DNA from 4 places in the Sporosarcina sp. NPDC096371 genome. Region 2 is predicted to be linked to each of the others. Evidence: riboswitches for the same ligand, from Rfam matches in the RefSeq annotation. Region 2 holds a riboswitch; each other region holds the start of a gene.
The links. A riboswitch is a leader RNA that binds a small molecule or an ion and turns the genes downstream of it on or off. The one in region 2 is predicted to bind S-adenosylmethionine.

Region 1 (5,596 bases), on a different contig from region 2:
CATAATTGTTCAAGTGGCACGTACTTCGCGGCTTCTTGAATGCGGGCTTTAACAGCCTCTTTATCTTCCACTTCTCCGTTTTTCGAAGTGACAACGCCAAGGACAACACTCGCTCCACCACCAGGAATATGTTCTAACGGCTGAAAGTCTCCTGAGCGCTCATCATCATATTCCAAGAAGAAGCCATCCACTTTTTCCTTCGCCAATAATGTTGGTGCGATTAGTGCATAGCTGCCTTCAAACGCCCATGTCGATTGATAGTTTCCGCGGCATAAGTGCGTTGTTACAACTAAGTCTTCCGGTTTTCCTTCCAACACTCCGTTAATGACACGCAATGCCAAGTCAATGAGTTGTTCTCTTGAATATTCTCCGTCATTGAATGGGATATCCGGCGCAGACAATCCAGCAATGTACACATCATCTAGTTGTAAGTAACGCACACCTGCTTCGTAAAATGCGTTGAGTGCATCTTTGTATGCCTGAATAATGTCTTTTGCATAGTCCTCGATATCCGGATAAATATTTACATCACGAATTCCAATATTAAATAGTTGGTTTGGACTTGGAATCGTTTGTTTTGCAACGGCACGACCTCCAACGATTTCGTTAAACTCAATAAAGTCTTTGATGAATGGATGCCCGGGATTAAAAGAGATCTTGCCTGCGTTTCGAACGTTGTATCTTTCTGTTTCAACGCCTTCAAATACATAACCCGTCTCAGGTACGAACCCTTCAATTCCATTTAGATGCTCTAGGAAATCTAAATGCCACCAAGTCCGTCTAAACTCGCCGTCCGTCACAAGTTCCAAGCCAACTTCGATTTGTTTATCAACAATGCGTTTAATTTCCTGTGTTTCGACTTCGCGCAATTGTTGTGCAGTAATCGCACCTTCCTTGAACTCTTTACGTGCTTGGTGCAAATTATCCGGTCGTAGTAAACTTCCAACATGATCTGCTCTAAATGGTGCTTTCGTTAACGTAGTTGATGTGTTTGTCATCGGCAATTCCTTCTTTCTATTTTTAGTAGTTTATTATGATTTTCTTATGTGTAAGCGCAAATGAGCGTTTTTATGGTTCGAACATGTGCACAAATGAGTGCGATTGGTTAGGGAAGAACGCGTATGAGCGAATTCCTTCTTTGTAGGTAAGACAGATGCACGAATGGGTGCAGTACTTTTCTATTAGTTGGTTAGAACCGCGAATGAGCGGGCTTTTTATAGTTATGGCAGTATCGCAAATGAGCGTACTGGGAATCCCGATGCTTTTTCCGGCTTCGGAACGATGTTGAAAATGACTGTGCCCTTTGCAGGCAATTTATCTAGATTCGTTAATAATTCGATTTGGTACGTGTCTTGCTCGAGCACATAATATTCGCCTAGCAGTGCCTGGTTCTTTTGAAAATCAATAGCCGAGTCTGTATCAAATGTTTCATGTCCAACCGCTTTTACTTGTCGTTCTTCGAGTAAAAACTTCAAAGCCTCAAGACCCCAACCGGGTATGCGGTTATTTCCATCGGCATCTTTATTGCAAAACGCCTCGTTATCCGGCCAGCGCTTGCTCCAATCTGTACGCAGTGCCACAAATGTACCTGGCTCAATTCGTCCGTACTGCTCTTCAAATGTCAAAATATCTTCAACGGTTAATGTAAAGTCATGATTTTCATCGGATTCTTTGGATTTATCAATAACGACAAGTGGTAACACTAACTCTTTCAAGCCCAATTCATCCAAATATCTCGTATCTCGAACGAAGTGGATGGGCGCGTCAATATGCGTGCCGTACTGCCCCGCAAATGTAAAGCTCTGTGCAAAAAATCCATCATCATGATCGAACAACGTCGTAAATTTTGCTGCATCAAAGGCTGAAAAATGCGGAGAATCGGGTCCAAAGGTATGCGTTAAATCGACCCACTCTTTCTTTTTTAATAACGTAAGTGCATTCAGTAATTCATTTGACATAAAAATTCCTCCTTTTTTACTTGAAGGTAACAGTCTCCAGAAAGAACAAAAAACCTCTTCTATACTTAAAGAAGAGGTTTTGGCAGTTTCGCTTTTTGCTCTTCTTATCTTCAAGCTACAAGCATTACGCTTGGCTTCTGGAATTAGCACAGTACTTAAAAAGTCTGTTGCTGAGGTATCAAAGGGCCAGTCCCTCCACCTCTCTGGATAAGAAAGTTACGTATTCAGTTATTAGATAGTACAATACAGGCCTTTGAATAGAATGTCAACAGCGAAAGTATAAAATGTTTTTAATTGATAATTTATTAGTTTTGATTAATGCTTCATCTCACTCCGTACTTTCCGGTGCTCGCGGCGAGCAGGTGCTGTTTCAAACAGACTCTTTTCAGCATCCGTTTCAGGATAAATCCCGGGTACTGGAGTTGGTTTGTTATCCTTGTCCATGGCAACCATCGTCAAAAATGATTCGGTTGTCAGTTTCGTTTCACCTGTCAGCAGGTTCATCGAATGAACGGACACGAATACTTCCATCGATGTTCGACCTGTCGAAGTGACGACTGCTTCCAGTTCAAGGACATCTCCAACACGTGCTGATGAAACAAAGTCAACTGAATCGATAGAAGCTGTAACGACCGCTGTTTTTGAATGTTTCATGGCAGCGATATCCGCAATTTCATCGATATATGCGAGCACTTTTCCTCCGAAAATTGTCTGTAGGTGATTCGTATCTGGCGGCAAGACCAGTTTTGTCTGGATCGTGCGTGATTGGCCCATAGGTCTTTTTTCTTGCATATAGCTCTCCCCTTTGCAATTTCATGATAAAAGAAACTTTTCCCTTATATACTTCGTATACATAGTATACACAAACTGGGGGGATTTCAATGATAAATTTCATCGATAAACACTATGAAAAAATCACTTGGTTTATCCTATTACTTGGATTCATATTACTTTTTGTAGCAAATGAATACTTATCAATTGCACTGTTTTCTTACCTGATTATAAAATCCATAAAGTTCCGGAAATCCATTCGGACAACGCTCCAAAAAACGCCTAGAAGTACGATAATTATTTATGCACTTGGTATGATCACATTGATTGTTACAATGACGGTTATCATGCTATACTCCAGTCGTTTCATTCAAAAATATTCAATCTCCATACCATTCCAGTATATTTATATCGTCATTATTCTATTTAGTTCCTTGATCTTTTATATTTGGTTTATGGATTTTTTAGTAAAACTATGGGGTAAGAAACAAGCATCGAACTAAAAATAATTCTTCAACCCAAAGAGGACACCCCCTATAGGAGTGTCCTCTTACACCATATCCGCCAACAGCGCATATACACGCTTCATCTCTTCTTGCATTTTCCACTGATCGACCGAGAGCCAACGACAATGAATAGCATTTCCCTCAAGTCGCGTCATACCAGCTTTCAATCCTTCTTCGACCCGCAATGTTTCCTGCAATGCGCGGATATCGATATCCGCTGCATTAGGTGATACAAGCCAAATCGAACCGACGTATAGCGCTCCTTCAAGAATACCAATACCGCCGTATGCAGCATCTTTCGGTGTAAAGTGCAATGAATCGAAAGCAATTAACTCATCTTCTACAAAAATTTTGAAATTCGACCGGAACGATTGATAGTCAAAAATCTCACCACGTTTTTCACGTCCTGGCGCGACAATTTCACCCCATAATACCGTTGCGTCGCTAGCAATTCGGAGCGTCGTATCCACTTGGAAATTTGCATCAACAAACGGAATCAGTACCTCGGGCATCCACTCCAAGCGCGAGCGTTCCCCAAGATCGACATCGATTGTAAACTTACAAATATCGCCCGGTTGCGTTGGGTAGATTTTTAATGCTGATTGTTGAACCAACCGCACCTTACTATCCGGAGCAATTTTCACTGTAATATCGTTGCGGTCTCCTGACACCATCCCTCCAGACGATTCCATAATATAGACGGTCGCCGTCGGGTCCGTACCTACGTACAATTCCCGGCTCGCCTTTAACGGAGGTTGTTGGTAAACATGTGGCATTCTTGTATAACCTCTTCTTGGTTCGAATACCATGTCCAGTTTACCGTGATGGATATATCGTGACGGCTTATGCATTTGAACCAGCGGAATCCGCACCTTCCAATAACATGCTGTGCTTGATCCAGTTTACGACTTTATCAACGTTCTTCTGTGAACGTACGTCTGTGAAGATATACGGACGACCATTACGCATTTTCTTCGCGTCGCTGTCCATCACTTCAAGATCAACACCAACATATGGAGCTAATTCTGTTTTATTAATTAATAAAAGATCGGAACGCGTTAAAGCAGGGCCACCTTTTCTTGGAATATCTTGACCTTCTGCAACGTCAATAACATAAATATAAGCATCCACAAGTTCAGGGCTGAATGTAGCAGACAAGTTGTCGCCACCGCTCTCAACGAAAATAATATCAAGGTCTGTAAAGCGATTTTTCAGCTCATCGATTGCTGCAAAGTTCATTGAAGCATCTTCACGGATTGCCGTATGCGGACAACCTCCTGTTTCAACACCTAAAATACGGTTCTCTTCAAGTACACCGTTGCTGATCAAAAACTGTGCATCTTCACGTGTGTAAATATCATTCGTAATGACCGCAACATTATAATCTTCATGCATCGCGCGTGTTAGTTGGTCTACGAGTGAAGTTTTACCCGATCCAACTGGACCACCGATGCCAATACGTACTGGTTTCATTAAAAAAAACTCCTTTCAATCCATTATGAAATAAACAATCTAGAGAATAGATACTCATGCTTCATCGAAGCTAGTTCTATACCCAGCGCATTATTACTAATATCATTTTCTGTCAACGTCGCTACCAATTCGGCCGCTTCCGTAACTGGACCAATCAATTCATACATTGCTTGGACGCCAGTAGTTTGGCCAAATGGCACCGCACGAACCGCATTTTGAACGAGTCCATTCAAAGATGCAAACAAATACGTCATAACCGCATGATGTGCGCTAATGCCTGTCGTTGCACTGTAAATACCGTAGAGAATAGCGTAATGACCTTTAATTTCTTGCGATTCAATGCGTGCTTTCCATCCGGCAAAAAATTCATCTTCCACAAGCGGAGACGCTGTTTTAATGAACTGTCTGCCGAGCTTCACACTTGCGTCACGTGACTCTTTCGCAAGTTTCATGGCACCGCATAATTGCTCTAAATAGAGAAGTCGCTCCGTATCCTGTTCCTGAGCCGCAGTATAAGCTTCTTGAATCAAAATTGCATCCCCACGCACTAGATTATGAAATAGGAATGATGTACAATAAGCAACCAAATCCTCTTTCGTACGGATGATGTCTTCTTGAATATATGTTTCCATTCCGTAGGTTTGCGTAAAGGAACCTATTGGAAAAGCGGAGTCGTGTATTTGAAACAGATGCAAAAGTGCAAAATCAGTGGGAGTGCCCACGGTATTTGAATGGTTGTTTGAATCGTCTCTCAGTTGTTTCATATGCAACACCTACTTCATCTAGCAATTTGTTCAACGTATGGTCCGCACGAACGATTACTTCATTTTCCTCGATTAATGCCGGAGTGTGACGGTTACCTAGTTCGAAAGCTGTTTTACCCATTTC
Region 2 (5,596 bases):
CATTTACTCCCCCTTAAAATATGGTTTACTATCCACTATCATCCACGGAATCTGAAGTCGTATAAACTATGTCAACGATGGGACATTTCATTAATAAATTTATTTCACCGTAAAATGAAATAATGATGTTTTCAAGATACATCTGTTATATTATAGTGAGTGAAGATACAGCTAAAATTACTTCCGAAAGACAATGGTACAACCCTAACTTTGATTCTAAATAACGGAGTGATTATTTGAAAAGACCACTATTTATGTTGATTTTATCTGTCATATTATTAGTTTCAACGGTAATGAAATTTATCAATTCCGAAACTCTAAGTACGTTTACATGGGTTGCTTACCTCGGCGTCTGTTTAATAGCGATACTATCGATTGTTAAGCACACCATGATATTAAAGAATAAAAGTAAATCGGATGTTTGAATCCACCAAAAAAGCACAGCAAGCGGGATAGCCCCACTTACTGTGCTTTTCCTATTATAAAGTCACTCAAACAAACACTTCATTGGATGAGTGACTGTGTCACCAGATTAATTTATTTTGAGATAGGAGAGGAATCTAAATTTCCAAGTTCCCCAATTTGTTCTGTAATAGGATTAACAGAAAAGAACCTTTTTTCTCCATCTACATAGCCAATGATCAGATAAAGATCAGTTCCTTTTTCACTCCACAAGACAGGCATATGCGTCTTTTCGGGAACTATTTGATACTGTTCGCCGACAAGTCTTTGTGCTTCCTCGTAGGTTAATGGGGGTAGCATATAATTCTGAATAACCACCAAACTGATGATAAAGCCTGTGAATGCCGCATTCACCCAAAATGGTTTATATGTCCGAAACCAACGCCAGGATATGAATGCAAAAATCATCAAAATGTAACAGTAGAACCTTATCTTATTAATTGCTTCGTACGGTGTAGCATTGGTGAATAAATAGATTTCAAAGACTGCCGTCAAAATAATCAAATAGATATATGGAATATTCTTTTTATATTTTTTAACGGTTTGATTCATATACTCACCAACTTCTTTAGTAGTTAAAATTGGTTATGCTTAAATGGCGTTGATCTTAAGCCTTCTTTTAAAGTTAGACGGGTCAAATCCTCTTAATGTTTCAAAACTTATTCTATTATAACAAGTGTTAAATCTTATACCGATTTTTATTAAATATCAACAATCCTTACGAAAACAACCTAAAAAAAAGCACAGCAAGCGGGATAGCCCCACTTGCTGTGCTTTCTTTAATTCTATTACTGTCCTGCTTGTTCTTTCAACGCAGCAGCTCTATCAGTCTGCTCCCATGGTAAATCGATGTCTGTACGACCGAAGTGACCATACGCAGCAGTTTGTTTGTAAATTGGACGACGTAGGTCAAGCATTTTAATGATGCCGGCTGGACGTAGATCGAATAATCCACGTACAAGCTCAACTAATTTGCTTTCCGCTACTGTGCCTGTTCCGAATGTATCGATTGAAATCGATACAGGTTGCGCTACGCCAATTGCATAGGCAAGTTGCACTTCACAACGGTCTGCAAGTTCTGCAGCCACGATGTTTTTTGCAACATAACGAGCTGCATAAGAAGCCGAACGGTCGACTTTTGTTGCATCTTTCCCAGAGAACGCGCCGCCACCATGACGTGCGTAGCCACCGTATGTGTCAACGATGATCTTGCGGCCTGTTAGACCCGCATCCCCTTGTGGTCCACCGATTACAAAGCGGCCTGTCGGGTTAATGAAGTATTTTGTATTGTCGTCAATCAATTCGGCTGGTACAACCGCGCCAATGACAACTTCTTTTATATCACGCTGAATTTGCTCAAGCGTCACTTCTGGATGATGTTGCGTTGAAATGACGATTGTATCAATTCGTACTGGATTATTGTCGTCATCGTACTCTACTGTTACTTGCGTTTTCCCATCAGGGCGTAAGTAATCTAGCGTCTCGTCTTTACGTACTTGTGCAAGACGGCGTGAAAGTTTGTGCGCTAGGCTAATTGGAAGTGGCATAAGTTCTGGTGTTTCATTACAAGCATAACCGAACATCAAACCTTGGTCACCTGCACCAATTGCTTCAAGTTCATCGTCTGTCATAGAACCTTCGCGCGCTTCAAGTGCTTGGTCAACGCCCGCAGCAATGTCAGCTGATTGTTCGTCAATCGCAGTAAGGACTGCAGATGTCTCCCAATCGAAACCAAATTTAGCACGTGTGTAACCAATTTCTTTAACCGTTTCACGAACTACTTTTGGAATATCCACATACGTTGACGTTGTAATTTCCCCCGCAACAAGGACAAGTCCTGTTGTAATGGTAGTTTCACATGCCACACGTGCATTTGGATCTTCTGCAATAATCGCATCTAAAATGGCATCCGAGATCTGGTCACACATTTTATCCGGATGTCCCTCTGTTACTGATTCTGATGTAAATAGTCGACGATTTGTCATGTTAGTTCCTCCTTATATCCTACGAGATTGATACGGTACTCATATGTCCCATGTAGAGTCCCATTCCTATAGGAAATGAAACTACAAGCCACTGCGAGCTCTATACACGAGGATAAAGGGCGATATCATATAAAAAGCCCTTCACTCACGTATTAACTACATGAGTGAAGGGCATGATTTCAAAAGCACCTTTCACTCTTATCATACAAGACATCCGCCGGAGGCATTATCTGAATTCAGATAAACGTCTTGCTACAGGTTTGGCACCTTCGCGCAGACACCATGTCTATGCAGGTTGCCGGGTTTCATAGGGCCTGACCCCTCCACCAGCTCGGGATAAGAGTATCCGTTCAAGTATCCATATTACGAAAAACAGCGATATTTGTCAATTCTTTTTAGCTTTTCGCATATAATTAGTTGCAGTTTGAATTAGTATAGACTATTATTCTTAATGTGTTATACTAATTCAAAGAATGTGATGTCACCCAAACTGATTGGGACTATACGCAAAGGATGGTACATAATTATGATATCAGCGAAAATTGGCGACGAATTGAAGGATCTTCTTTTAGGAAAAAACGTGAACGTACAGCTTTCTGTTCCACAACTTGTTGAAAAAGCAACAGCACGCGGGGAGGCACAACTTACCGCGGATGGTGCAGTCACGGCTCAAACAGGCAAGTATACAGGGCGCTCTCCTAAAGATAAGTATATCGTCGAGGAAGCGTCTTCTAAAGACAAGATCGATTGGGGTAGCGTCAATCGTCCAATCTCTTCCGAAATTTTCGATTCATTATATAGCAAGGTCATTAATCATTTAAAAGGCAATGACGAATTATTCGTTTTCAAAGGATTTGCTGGTGCAGACCCGGCTTCACGTCTTGCGATTCAAGTTGTCAATGAGTTTGCATGGCATAACTTGTTCGTTCATAACCTATTCATCCGTCCATCGGAAGAGGAATTGAAGAATCACGAAGCTCAATTTACAATCCTATCAGCTCCTTCTTTCAAAGCAGATCCAGCTGTTGACGGTACCAATTCTGAGACTTTCATCATCGTGTCGATGGAAAAACGTATTGTCTTGATTGGCGGAACTGAATATGCGGGAGAAATGAAAAAATCCATCTTCTCCATCATGAACTACTTGCTTCCTGAAAACGGTATTATGCCGATGCACTGTTCAGCTAACGTTGGAGAAGACGGCGATGTTGCCTTATTCTTCGGTCTTTCTGGTACAGGTAAAACAACGCTTTCTGCTGATGCAGACCGTAAACTAATCGGTGACGATGAGCACGGTTGGTCTGATACGGGTGTGTTCAATATTGAAGGTGGTTGCTACGCTAAATGTATTAATTTATCGCAGGAAAAAGAACCTGAAATCTTTGGCGCCATCCGTTTTGGTTCAGTTTTAGAAAACGTTGTTGTCGATCCTAACACACGTATTCCTAATTACGATGATGGTTCACTGACTGAAAATACGCGTGCAGCTTACCCAATTCAAGCAATCGATAATATTGTTGATCCTTCTGTTGCGGGTCATCCGAAAACAATCGTGTTCTTAACAGCAGACGCGTTCGGTGTATTGCCTCCGATCTCGAAGTTGACGAAAGAACAAGCGATGTACCACTTCCTAAGCGGTTTCACATCGAAACTTGCAGGAACTGAGCGTGGTATTACATCACCAGAAGCTACTTTCTCAACATGCTTCGGTTCACCTTTCTTACCACTCCATGCAACAGTCTATGCTGAAATGCTTGGTAAGAAAATCGATGAGCATGATGCACAAGTATTCCTAGTCAACACTGGCTGGACTGGCGGCGTATATGGCGTTGGTAAACGTATGGATCTGAAACACACACGCGCAATGGTACGTGCAGCACTTGCAGGGACATTAAACAACGTCGAAACAACAACAAACGATGTATTCGGCCTTGAAATGCCAACAGCTATCGACGGCGTTCCAACAGAAGTGTTGAACCCACGCAATGCTTGGACTGATGGTGCTGCTTATGACCAAAAAGCAAATGAATTAGCGGATCTGTTCCGTGAAAACTTCAAAAAGTTCGGTACGGTTTCTGAGGATATTTCTCTCAAAGGTGGACCTACTGCTTAATAATGTAAAACAGTGTAGCACATTTCACGTGTGCTACACTGTTTTTTGTTTATTCCAATATATCCACACTGGCATTTCCATCAAAAAAGCCCTTTATTTCTGCATTAAAAACGATATTCCCTCAATAGTGTCATACTATTAACAATAATCCATCTAGAGTGCTAATCGTTTACATTGTACTATGAACCTGCTTTTTCATTGCCCTTTCCCTCGCATCCATTTACATAAGTCACGAACTAGCATTGTATTCATAACAGGAGGGATGAAATGCGTGTACTCCGGAAAATACCAAGTTCCATAGTCTTTGTCATGTTGCCGAAGAGCATCTTCAAGCAAAACGGCTTGTTGGAAGGATACATTGGTATCTAGCATCCCATGAATGATGAGGATGGGCGCTTCGATATTATTGACACGGAACAGTGCTGTTCGTTCCCGGTATGCATCAGGCATGCTATTCGGTGTACCGCCGATAACCCGCTTCATCATGCGGCGCATATCTTTTCGTTCATTATATGTAAATACGATATCAGAGACCCCTGCCCATGTAACGACTGACGTAATATCATCCCGTAAAATGGCTGTCCAAAGCGCCATAATACCGCCGCGTGAAAAGGCAAATAAGTGAATCCTTTCCGAATTGGTCTTTGGTTGCTGCTTGAGCACATCGACCGCATTCACTGCATCTTGCCGATCGGCACCCGCGAATTCGTCTCGACCCTCGCCTCCACGATTGCCGCGGTAATAAGGGGCAAACACAACAAATCCTTGCGATGCGAATTGGGCAATACGCGCAGGACGTACCATGCCAACATGCTGCATGCCGCCTCGTAAGTATAGGATTCCTTCATAATTTCCTTCTGCAATAGGTTCCGCTAACAGCCCTTTGACCTTCAAACCATCCGACCAATAGGTGATTTCCTCCAGCGCAATGGAAGGGTTTGGTGAAGGATAAGGCCTGCGATGAAAGATGATGCCATCATGATTCATGCCTTTCAACCCACTCTCTAATCGTTTCCATACCCGTCCCTTTCATATG
Region 3 (5,596 bases), on a different contig from region 2:
CTTCCCGCATTTTCGTGAGGATGAAATTCGAGGTACCATTAAAAATCCCACGAATGCGTCGCACACGATCTGTCGGCAGCAAACCCGAAATCGTCCGGATAATCGGTACGCCACCTGCTGTCGTTGCTTCGTAACAAACCTGAACGCCGCGGAAAGCTGCATGTTTTAATAAGGCTGGCCCATGTTGAGCAAACATCGTCTTGTTCGCTGTAATCACATGACACCCTTTTTCAATGGCTTCCGATAGATAACTATAAGCCGGCTCTTCCCCAACAATCGCCTCAAAAACAACGTCGATATCGCCAGTTGCAAAAATTTCTTGGACATCATCCGTTATCCTAGTTCCCGGTGTGGCAAGGCGCTCTTTCGCCGTATCACGCACAAGAATAGATACGATATCGATCGTATGCCCTGTCTCTTTCTTAATCTCTTCTTTTCTTTCATTCAAAATCCTGTAAATGCCTTCGCCTACAGTGCCGAAACCGAGTATAGCGACTTTGATTGACGGCATATCGCCACCTCCATAAATTGTGTAATCATAAATCCCCATTTTTCAAACTCTGTCGAAAAACCTGCATGCCCATATTCTGTATTAATCAAAATATAGCTAGAATCTTCAACAAGACGTGTAAACGCCTGAATATCTGCCGTTGGATAAATCACATCATGCGTAAACGCGAGTGCAACTACTTTTGCCGATATTTGACGGGCAGCACTTACAACGCCACCCCGTCCGCGACCGATATCATGCGTATTCATGGCGCGGAGTAGTGTGTAATAACTATTAGGATCAATTCGTTTCACCAAAGCGGGGCCTGTATAATTACGCTCGTTAAAACCCGCATCACGACCAATTGCATGTAAACCAGCTCCGTACGCACCAAGCGTCGGCGTGACGGCCATTGGTATGAGAAGATCCATATCCTCTGCATATAAGATGCCCCATTCAAGTACCTGCATGCCCCCCAGTGCCGCACCAATAACTGCTCGCAGTCGCCGGATCCCCAACTCCGTCAGTGCCTTACGTTCCGCATGTACCATATCCCGGATTGTTACCTCTGGAAATAAGTCACCATACAATTCACCCGTAGATGGATTAACAGTTGTTGGCCCAGTTGACCCCTCGCAACCTCCAAGACTATTAAAAGAAATGACGGAATACTTGCTAGTATCAATACTCTTTCCTCGACCCACAAGGCCACTCCACCAGCCTGGATCTTCTGTCGTCCCGACTGTATACTGATTTCCCGTCAATGCGTGGCAAACAAGGACAGTTTGCGCCTCAGGTCTGCCTATTCTTTCATAGGCTAGCTGGACATTTTCCAATAGAATGCCCGACTCCAATCGTAGATTCCCAATGTTCACAATTCCTGTCCCCATGTTCGTCACGCTCCTTCTTTTTCATCCAATCCGTCTCACGCGATAACCGGCGCGGCCTTGTCAATCGCCTGCGCAAGATCCGCAATGATATCATCAATCGATTCAAGCCCAACAGACAAGCGAATCAATTCCTCTTTTACACCTGCATTTTCAAGATCTTCAGCCGACAATTGCTGATGCGTCGTTGAAGCTGGGTGAATAATAAGTGATTTTGCATCTCCCACATTGGCAACATGCGACCAAATCGTAACGTTATCAATCAACTTACGACCCGCTTCACGCCCCCCTTTAATACCGAAAACGATAATCGAGCCGAAACCATTTTTCAAATACTTTTCCGCGTTACTATGTGATGGGTGGTCTTGATGACCTGTATACGTTACCCATTCCACAGACGGATGCTGCTTCAAATAATTTGCCACTTTCATAGCATTTTCATTATGTTTTTCCACTCGTAAATGTAATGTTTCAAGACCTTGCAAGAAAGCGAATGCATTGTCTGGGCTCAGGCATGGTCCAAAGTCACGCAATGCCTGCACACGTAGTTTTGTCGCAAATGCCGCACCTGCCGCGTCAATCCCATAACGAAGCCCATGATACGTTTCATCCGGCTCAGTAAACCCAGGGAACCTCCCTTGTGTCCAGTCAAATTTTCCAGCGTCGACAGCGATACCACCGATTGACGTCCCATGTCCGCCAATCCATTTCGTTGCAGAATGAATGACAACGTCTGCCCCGTAGTCGATCGGATTCGAACCATACGGTGACGGGAATGTATTATCAATTAGCAACGGAAGTCCATTCTCATGTGCAATGTTGGCAACAGCTTCAATATCAAGAACATGAAGGCTTGGGTTGCCAATCGTTTCAGCAAAAACTGCTTTTGTTTTATCCGTAATAGCCGCACGGAAGTTTTCAGGATCTGTTGCATCCACAAATTTCACATTGATGCCATAGCGTGGAAGTGACACGGCAAACAAGTTATACGTACCGCCATATAAATTGCTTGCTGCGACAATTTCATCACCAGCGCCTGCGATATTTAAAATTGAAAACGCAATCGCTGCCATTCCCGAAGATAATGCAACTGCCGCCGTTCCCCCTTCTAGTAAAGCAACGCGCTTTTCAAACACATCGACTGTCGGATTCATAATACGACTATAAATATTACCTGGTTCTTTCAAAGCAAATAGATTTTGTGCATGCTCCGTGTCTCGGAATGCGAATGAACTCGTTTTGTAGATAGGTACTGCACGTGATCCCGTTACTGGGTCTGGCACTTGCCCACCGTGTAGTAGAAGCGTTTCAGGTTGAAGTTTTGTCATTGTCATTACCTCCAGTATTTTTTTAAGGTGATTGTATGCGGAGGCGTCGGGGATATTTTTGGAAAAAAGAAATAACCCCCTTCGCTTAAGAAGAGGGTTATGCTTTCGCTTATTCCTCCTCTTATCTTTCAGACCGTTTGCACGAATCTGTAGGAAGTAGCACCTGTGCAAGTTGGTCACTTGCCGGTTGCCGGGCATCGCAGGGCCTAGTCCCTCCGCCGCTCTTGATAAGAGTTTGATAGATTTAGTTTTTCATCTTGTGGAGTAGTATAGGTGAATTCCCAATACAATGTCAAGTGTTTATTGAAAATCTTTTCTGAAACTTATATTTAATTCAAAATGCTATAATTTAAGTAATCATTCATTTGGAGGAATTGTTATGTGGTTGTGGATTGTAAGCGTCATTATTTTGGGCTATGCAATTGGATGCCTGCATGGTTCGGTTGTTGCACAGATGATTTCAGGCATTAATCTAAAAGAAACTGGGGTTAAAAATGCGGGCGCTTCGAACGCCACAATTGTGCTAGGGAAAAAGTTTGGTGCGCTCGTTGCAGCGATAGACATCGGAAAAGGTGTACTGGCTATAATACTTGCACACAGAATCGTAGTAAACGCAGGATTGCCGACCGATCAGATTTCATTGTTATTATTCGCCGCAGGTGCCGCAACGGTCATTGGGCATAACTTTCCTTTTTACATGCAGTTCAATGGCGGTAAAGGAACGGCGACTATCATTGGCGTGCTCCTTGCCCTTGATTGGCGCTTCGGACTCGTTGCATTTACGTTGTTGGTTATTGTAGCGATTGTGACAGATTTTCTTGTGTTCGGAGTTCTAATGCTATATGTGACATTCTTCGCCCTAGCATTTTGGTCAGACGGCTACTGGCCCGTTGTCGTTGCGACTTTATTATTCATGCTTGCCATTTGGAAACATATCGAGAATTTCCAGCGGATGAAGAACGGTAGTGAAAAACGGGTGTTGGCAGTATTTAAAAAGAAATAGTTAACAACGAAAAAATCGGTCCGCACCATCATTTGGCGAAACCGTTTTTTTCGTTTATTTAAAAATCTAGCCAAATTTTAATAGCCGTCCCCAAAATAAGAATGGCCAATAGCCACTGCAATACTTTCGTATTTATCTTTTGTCCAACTTTCGCTCCAAGGGGTGCCGCCAGTATACTTGCAATAATCATAATAACCGCGGGCCCATAAAGTACTTGGTCCGTCGTTATCTTACCGATTGTCGACCCGATGGAAGAGATGAACGTAATCGCGAGTGACGTTGCAATTGTCATGCGCGTCGGGATTTTCAAGACGACAAGCATAATTGGCACAAGAATGAACGCTCCGGCTGCGCCGACAACTCCTGCCCCAATTCCGACAATAAACGCCAATACTGCAGCCAACCACTTATTAAAAGTCACTTGATCGACCGGAATATCATCCAACCCTTTTTTCGGGACGAACATCATGATTGCAGCAATTGTCGCCAATAGGCCATAGACCAGATTGATAGATCCCTCAGACATTAAATCAGATCCATACCCACCTATAAAACTCCCGATTAAAATACTGGATCCCATGTACAAAATGAGTGTTTTATTAATATAACCGCTTTTACGGTATGCCCACACACCCGAAATGGTTGCGAAAAACACTTGAATGGCACTGATGCCTGATACTTCATGGGCAGTGAAAGCCGCCATGCCAAGAAGCGGTGGAATATAGAGCAGCATTGGATATTTTATAATCGAACCGCCAATGCCCACCATGCCCGAAATGAACGAGCCGATAAATCCAATTAAAAATAGCGTGATGATAAACGTAATATCCATCACATTTCCTCCTTTCAAAAGAAGAAAGGATATCCTTTACCTGGATACCCCTCCGTTTTGCGTTAGCCTTTTTTAATCCAAAACGTAAAGACGCCAGCTTCTTCCGTATGCTGCACTAAATCATGACCACCTGATTTTGACCACGCAGTCAAATCTGCGACGGACCCTTTGTCAGTAGCCTGGATTTCAAGTACTTCCCCCGTCTCCATTTCTTTCATTACCTTTCTTGCACGTACCACCGGCATTGGACAAGCCAATCCCTTTGCGTCTAATACTTTGTTTGCGTTCATCAAAATCTCTCCTTTTTTCTAATTATAGAATTCCTTCAAGCACGCTTAATCTCTATCATTATCGAACTGCACAACGATTCGGTCCGATTTCCATTTCACGTTGTGTTTCTTCGTCAGGGGAAATCTGCCCCATATTTGTTCGGCGTATTTCTTGGTATGCGTTCGGTTGGGGAGGTAAATTCCCCGTCACTAACTGCCTAAATTCCGCCTCGTCTTGAATGTTTAAACCGTGATTGTGGGCAAATAGGGTGCCCAGTTTCTCAGACACGCTCCCATCCTCATTCAACTCTTTGATGATCATGAAATGCGCAGGAAGAACGATGAGCTCCTCAGATAATTGTTTATATCTTGTGTACAACGATTCCCGTAAATCACCCACCCAATCTTCTGCCAGCCCCGCAAGATCCGGACGTCCGATGGAATCAATGAACAAAATATCCCCGGATAATAAATACGCATCATCTACAATGAACGACGTGGACCCAATCGTATGCCCCGGGGAGTACAACGGCTGAATCGCAATCGTCGTATTGCCAAGTGTTAGCGTACGTCCCTCTTCCAGTGCTTCATAAGCAAAGGTCACTTCTTCTGCATCCTTGGGCGGTAGCCAGTACGTTCCATCGACAGCTTCAGCAATTTTGCGACCACCTGAAATATGATCAGCATGGAGATGCGTATCAAGTACATGTGTAATGGTTACATGTAAATCACGCGCAAAATCAATGAATACGTCCGTCATTCGGGTCGCATCAATGATGGCCGCCTC
Region 4 (5,596 bases), on a different contig from region 2:
GCGTCAATTTCACCTGATTCAAGATCCTGGTTCGGGAAAATATAGTCTTGGTATTTTTCGATAACTAGATCCACGCCTTTTTCTTTCAACAAAGGCTTCGCCTCTTCAAGAATGATGGCATGCGGCGTATTAGAAGCGCCAATCTTAAGTTCCGTTAATTCCTCTTTTTCTCCATTGCCACTTTGGTTACTTTTCCCGCCGTCGTCTTTTGTACCACACGCAGCAAGTGCAAGCACAAGTACTGCCAATAAAATCCCTGTTAATAGTTTTTTCATTTTACTATCTCCCCTTTTCTATGTTGTTTATAATTGCGACTTCGTATGTTTAGCGCTTATCTGATTTCTTCACTGCGAAATCTCCAATGATCTGGAGAACGAACACAATTATTAAAATAATAATCGTCGAGACGAACGTGACATCCCCCCGACTTCGTTGGAACCCTTCCATATAAGCAAGCGTTCCAAGACCACCCGCACCAATAAAACCTGCCATTGCTGTGTACCCAACAAGCGCAATAGCCGTCACTGTTATTCCAGAAAGAAGGGCTGGCTTTGACTCAGGAAGAAGAACTTTGAAAATAATCGTCTTCGTTTTTGCCCCCATCGATTTTGCCGCCTCAATAACACCTTTATCAATTTCTTGGAATGCTATTAATACCATTCTTGCGTAAAATGGAGCCGCCCCGATAATAAGTGCCGGCAATGCTGCTTCCGGTCCACGAATGGTTCCAATCAAGAGTTTGGTAACCGGGATTAACAAAATAATTAATATAATGAAAGGGATGGACCTGAATATATTAACAAAAGCTCCTGTAAGGGTATACGTTAGCTTGTTTGCCCATAATTGACGCGGGCTTGAAAGAAACAATACTATACCTAGAGCAAGCCCAATCACAAATGTGAAAATGGTCGAAAGCGCCGTCATATAAAGTGTTTCTAAGGTTGCTTCCCACATCACTTCCCAATCAACATTCGGAAAAAGGTTCTCAATCATTTCCAAGCACCTCCGTCTGAACATCTTGCGCATGTAAGTATTGAATCGCTTCTTCGATTTCACGTTCATCCCCGACAAGTTGGAGAATGAGCGTACCGTAGGCGCCTCCACGAGTATGTGAAATATTCCCTTGCACAATATTCACATCGACATCAAATTTCCGAATCAGACTGGCCAATACTGGTTGCTCCGTCCGCTCGCCAACAAAGACAAGTTTGATTAGCGTACCGGAAGACAGTTCTTGCTTAATATGTGCGACCGCCTGTTTGACTTCTGTAGATTCAGTTACTTGCGATACAAATCGTTTGGTAATCGGTTCTTGTGGCGATTGGAAGACATCAAGGACATTGCCGATTTCGACGACTTTCCCCGCCTCCATGACCGCCACGCGATGACAAATCTTCCGAATGACATGCATTTCATGTGTAATCAGGACAATCGTTAAGCCAAGCCTTTCATTGATACCCGTGAGAAGTTCAAGTATCGCATCTGTTGTTTCAGGATCAAGGGCAGATGTCGCTTCGTCACAAAGTAACACTTCAGGGTCATTCGCAAGTGCCCGGGCAATCCCGACGCGTTGCTTCTGCCCACCTGATAACTCTGAAGGATAGGCATTTTCCCGACCCGACAAACCGACTAAGTCAATTAGTTCATTGACTTTCCGCTCACGTTCCGCCTTGCGCACGCCCGCAATTTCGAGTGGGAAGGCAATATTGTCCCTCACAGTCCGTGACCAAAGGAGGTTGAAATGTTGAAAAATCATACTTACTTTTTGTCGCGCGGCCCGCAACTCCTTCCCTTTAATAGAAGAAATTTCTCGGCCACCTATTGTCACATTCCCTGATGTAGGCGTTTCTAACCCGTTCAGCAGGCGAATCAACGTACTTTTTCCCGCTCCACTATAACCGATGATTCCAAATATTTCACCCTCGGCTATATCCAGTGAAACATTCTCGACTGCAGATATACTAACTGGTCCTGCACCAAACCGTTTATGAACATCCGTTAAACGAATCATCTTCTTCACCTCACTAAGTTGTTTATACATTATTTTTTCAATATAAAAAGCCTTCCTGCAGACTGGCAGAAAGGCTTGACGTTATCAATAAATAAACGTTCGTCCAATCTCTCATCTGTCAAAGCAATTGCTTTGTGTGATTTGGCACCATTTCACTTTCGTGACGGTTGCCGGGCTTCATAGGGCACTATCCCTCCACCTCTCTTAATAAGAGCGACCTATTCAATTAAATACTAGTTCAAATGCTATCATAAGACTGCACGAGTTGTCAATCGATTTTCTCAAGAAGGTATGGAACTGACTGGAACGCATAGATTTTATGTTGCACAACCCCATCCTTCTGGATAAGCAGACAAGGGACACTTTCGATTTCGTAATCCATTGCCAAGTCTTGTACATAATTCAAATCTGCCTTGCCAATCGGCATATCCGGCTTCATTACCGAAATGACTTCCATCATTTTAGAAGCAACAGCACACGTTCCGCACATCGGTGTATATAAATAATATGCTGCAGAGGGTGACTCTTGCACAACTTGTTCCCATTGTTCACGTGACCATATCTCCATTGTTTATAGACCGTCCTTTAAAGTAAAAAATTTGGCTGCACATTAAAGTTCGCCTCAAGTAATATCGTAGCAAGCACTTTGTAGGGGGTTGTTTCAACTTCCCTGTAAACCTTTTCCGTATATAAATGAATGGCGGCAGGAAACTCCCTTTTGAATAACGTTCGAATCTTATCACCCGATTCATCTGCATCGACAAAGACATATAACTCATGTTGTTCATAGGGCGCAAGCAATTCTTCGAGTCGATAAGGGCTGACTGTTCCATTCGTACAAATAATATCAACAGGCTCGGCAAGGATTCGTGCAAGACGCTTACGATCCTGGCCCCCTTCAACAATAATCACTTTGTCATATGCCACAAGGATTCCTCCCGCTCCATTTTATGGTTCAAAAAAACGCCGGAGCGATACCAGCGTTTTTTTGGGAAAATTATTCTCCGACTGTCATTTTTTCATATGCTTCAGCGGACATCAATGCATCTACTTCAGATGCATCAGATGGTTCAACAACGATCATCCATGCATTTTCGTATGGAGATTCGTTAACGAACTCAGGGCTATCTTCAAGTCCTTCGTTCACTTCAACAACTTTACCGCTAATTGGTGCGTAAAGTTCTGATACTGTCTTAACTGATTCAACGCTTCCGAAAGGCTCGTCCGCTTTGATTTCGTCACCAACAGATGGAAGTTCAACGAAAACGATATCGCCAAGTTCAGATTGTGCGAAATGTGTAATTCCGATGCGGAAGTTACCGCCTACTTCTTGTACCCATTCATGTTCTTCAGAATAACGCAGATCTTTTGGTGTGCTCATTCCGTACCCCTCCAAAAATAGTATTTCATTCAATTCAATTTTGGCATATTTCAAGACTAATGACAAGGTCTGTCATCAGTTTGTCCATATGTTGTCGAATTCTTCTTCCTTGAAGCCAACAGTCACTTTACCTTCACCGAAAACTAGCGGCCTTTTTATTAACATGCCGTCAGATGATAGCAAGCTAATCTTCTCTTCATCCGTCATAGTAGGCAATTTGTCTTTCAAATTTAGTTCCCTATACTTCGTACCACTGACGTTGAAAAACTTCTTCAATTCCAAGCCAGATACCGCAATGATGTTACGAAGTTCCTCGGCTGTTGGAGGAGCTTCCGCAATGTTTACCTCTTGAAAATTCAAGCCTTTCGTTTCAAGCCATGCCTTTGCTTTTCTGCACGTTCCACATTTCGGATATCCGTAATATGTAAGTCCCATGTCGACACCACCTCCGTTTTTGTCATTATACCAGAAAAAACTCGAAACGGCGCCAGCTGCTACCCCAATTTGAAGTGGACAAATTGAGGTAGTAACTGGCGCCGTATCATCCGTTTGGTTAGACGATATACTTTTCGGCTTCTATTAATTTCACGGAAGCTTCCCGTTTTTTCACGATGATATTATAAGGGGTAGAGCGCGTCAATTTGCGTAGCGCGGAAATCATCATACGCTGATTGTCGCCGTCGACAGCCGCGAAAAGAGTTTCTTTAGCATCTCTTTCAATCTCTTCAAATGCTTCCTGACAGAAGATTTGTGTATAAAGGATCTTCTGTTGCTCTTTTTCCTCGCCGTTACGGGCAATCGCTTTTTCCGTGCGTAGAAGCGCTGATTCCATGGCGAAGATGTTATTAGCGATGTCTGCAATGTTCACAAGTACTTCTTGCTCCGCTTCTAGTTTCGTACCGAATCGTTGTGCGGCTAGGCCCGCTACAAGAAGACCAATTTTCTTCGCATTTTTCACAAGTACTTTCTCTTGTGCCAATGCCTCATCGCTAATTTCTTCAGGCATCATCATCAGTAGTTCTTCTTGCAATGCTTGCGCTTGCTGGAGCAAAGGCAATTCGCCTTTCATCGCTTTTTTCAAGAATGTGCCCGGTACGATGAGACGGTTGATTTCATTTGTTCCTTCAAAAATACGGTTGATACGAGAATCGCGGTATATGCGCTCAACTTCATATTCCTGCATGAAGCCATAACCGCCGTGAAGCTGAACGGCTTCATCTACGATATAATCCAGTACTTCTGAGCCAACCACTTTATTGATGGAACATTCGATTGCATATTCCGCAATTGCCGCTGCAATCGCTTTACCATCTTTTTGCTCATCAAGGCTCAACTGGCTTTGACGTTCTTCAAAATAACCAACCGTACGGTAAATCAAACTTTCTGTTGCGTATAATTTAGATGCCATTGTCGCTAACTTTTGTTTCGTTAAGTTGAATGACGAAATTGGTGTTTTAAACTGTTGACGTTGATTGGTATACGTAATCGCTAGTTCAAGTGTACGCTTCGAAGCACCAACTGCTCCTACTCCCAACTTGTAGCGGCCAATGTTTAAGATATTAAAAGCAATGACATGACCGCGGCCGATTTCACCTAATAGGTTTTCAACGGGTACTTGTGCATCTTGTAAAATAAGCGTACGAGTTGAAGATGATTTAATCCCCATCTTTTTCTCTTCCGCTCCAACAGAAACGCCAGGAAATTCTTTTTCAACGATAAATGCCGTAAATTTATCGCCATCAATTTTTGCATAGACAACAAATACATCTGCAAATCCAGCATTAGTAATCCATTGTTTTTCACCATTCAAGACATAATGTGTTCCTTCTGCGTTAAGCTTTGCCGTTGTTTTCGCACCTAGTGCATCCGAACCTGAACCTGGCTCTGTCAATGCGTATGCAAAAATCTTGTCGGCTGTGACAGAGTTTGGCAAGTACTTTTTCTTTTGATCTTCATTACCAAATAGAACGATTGGCAGTGTCCCAATACCAACATGTGCGCCGTGCGTAATAGAAAATCCCCCTGCGATAGACATTTTTTCAGCAATCAAAGCAGATGAAATTTTGTCTAAGCCTAGACCATCGTATTCTTCTGGCACATCCGCACCTAATAGACCCAGATCTCCAGCAGATTTAAGGAGTCTAACAGAATGCTCAAACTCATGATTTTCAAGATTTCCTACGACAGGCAGCACTTCGTTTTTC

Region 1: linked by a shared signal. The riboswitch ahead of ACIQ0H_RS13250 (cyclase family protein) and the one ahead of metK (methionine adenosyltransferase) in region 2 are both predicted to bind S-adenosylmethionine.
Region 3: linked by a shared signal. The riboswitch ahead of ACIQ0H_RS06930 (O-acetylhomoserine aminocarboxypropyltransferase/cysteine synthase family protein) and the one ahead of metK (methionine adenosyltransferase) in region 2 are both predicted to bind S-adenosylmethionine.
Region 4: linked by a shared signal. The riboswitch ahead of ACIQ0H_RS15235 (methionine ABC transporter ATP-binding protein) and the one ahead of metK (methionine adenosyltransferase) in region 2 are both predicted to bind S-adenosylmethionine.

What each region holds. Positions count from the first base shown of each region.
Region 1 covers NZ_JBIWFE010000004.1:352,578-358,173, forward strand. The annotation lists gene ACIQ0H_RS13245 (5-methyltetrahydropteroyltriglutamate--homocysteine S-methyltransferase) at 1-998, opposite strand, end outside; gene ACIQ0H_RS13250 (cyclase family protein) at 1,221-1,958, opposite strand; SAM riboswitch class I at 2,060-2,172, opposite strand; gene ACIQ0H_RS13255 (acyl-CoA thioesterase) at 2,274-2,750, opposite strand; gene ACIQ0H_RS13260 (hypothetical protein) at 2,840-3,232, shown strand; gene ACIQ0H_RS13265 (urease accessory protein UreD) at 3,280-4,086, opposite strand; gene ureG (urease accessory protein UreG) at 4,079-4,708, opposite strand; gene ACIQ0H_RS13275 (urease accessory protein UreF) at 4,732-5,340, opposite strand; gene ACIQ0H_RS13280 (urease accessory protein UreE) at 5,414-5,596, opposite strand, start outside.
Region 2 covers NZ_JBIWFE010000008.1:180,419-186,014, forward strand. The annotation lists gene ACIQ0H_RS18455 (hypothetical protein) at 538-1,014, opposite strand; gene metK (methionine adenosyltransferase) at 1,251-2,447, opposite strand; SAM riboswitch class I at 2,671-2,790, opposite strand; gene pckA (phosphoenolpyruvate carboxykinase (ATP)) at 2,974-4,560, shown strand; gene ACIQ0H_RS18470 (alpha/beta hydrolase family protein) at 4,756-5,547, opposite strand; gene ACIQ0H_RS18475 (NUDIX domain-containing protein) at 5,537-5,596, opposite strand, start outside.
Region 3 covers NZ_JBIWFE010000002.1:195,675-201,270, reverse strand. The annotation lists gene ACIQ0H_RS06940 (homoserine dehydrogenase) at 1-511, opposite strand, end outside; gene ACIQ0H_RS06935 (homoserine O-acetyltransferase family protein) at 469-1,380, opposite strand; gene ACIQ0H_RS06930 (O-acetylhomoserine aminocarboxypropyltransferase/cysteine synthase family protein) at 1,416-2,705, opposite strand; SAM riboswitch class I at 2,824-2,939, opposite strand; gene ACIQ0H_RS06925 (glycerol-3-phosphate acyltransferase) at 3,085-3,708, shown strand; gene ACIQ0H_RS06920 (sulfite exporter TauE/SafE family protein) at 3,767-4,540, opposite strand; gene ACIQ0H_RS06915 (sulfurtransferase TusA family protein) at 4,603-4,830, opposite strand; gene ACIQ0H_RS06910 (MBL fold metallo-hydrolase) at 4,889-5,596, opposite strand, start outside.
Region 4 covers NZ_JBIWFE010000005.1:290,060-295,655, reverse strand. The annotation lists gene ACIQ0H_RS15245 (MetQ/NlpA family ABC transporter substrate-binding protein) at 1-275, opposite strand, end outside; gene ACIQ0H_RS15240 (methionine ABC transporter permease) at 325-993, opposite strand; gene ACIQ0H_RS15235 (methionine ABC transporter ATP-binding protein) at 986-2,011, opposite strand; SAM riboswitch class I at 2,120-2,225, opposite strand; gene ACIQ0H_RS15230 (thioredoxin family protein) at 2,280-2,579, opposite strand; gene ACIQ0H_RS15225 (toprim domain-containing protein) at 2,597-2,938, opposite strand; gene gcvH (glycine cleavage system protein GcvH) at 3,009-3,392, opposite strand; gene ACIQ0H_RS15215 (arsenate reductase family protein) at 3,468-3,827, opposite strand; gene ACIQ0H_RS15210 (acyl-CoA dehydrogenase family protein) at 3,946-5,596, opposite strand, start outside.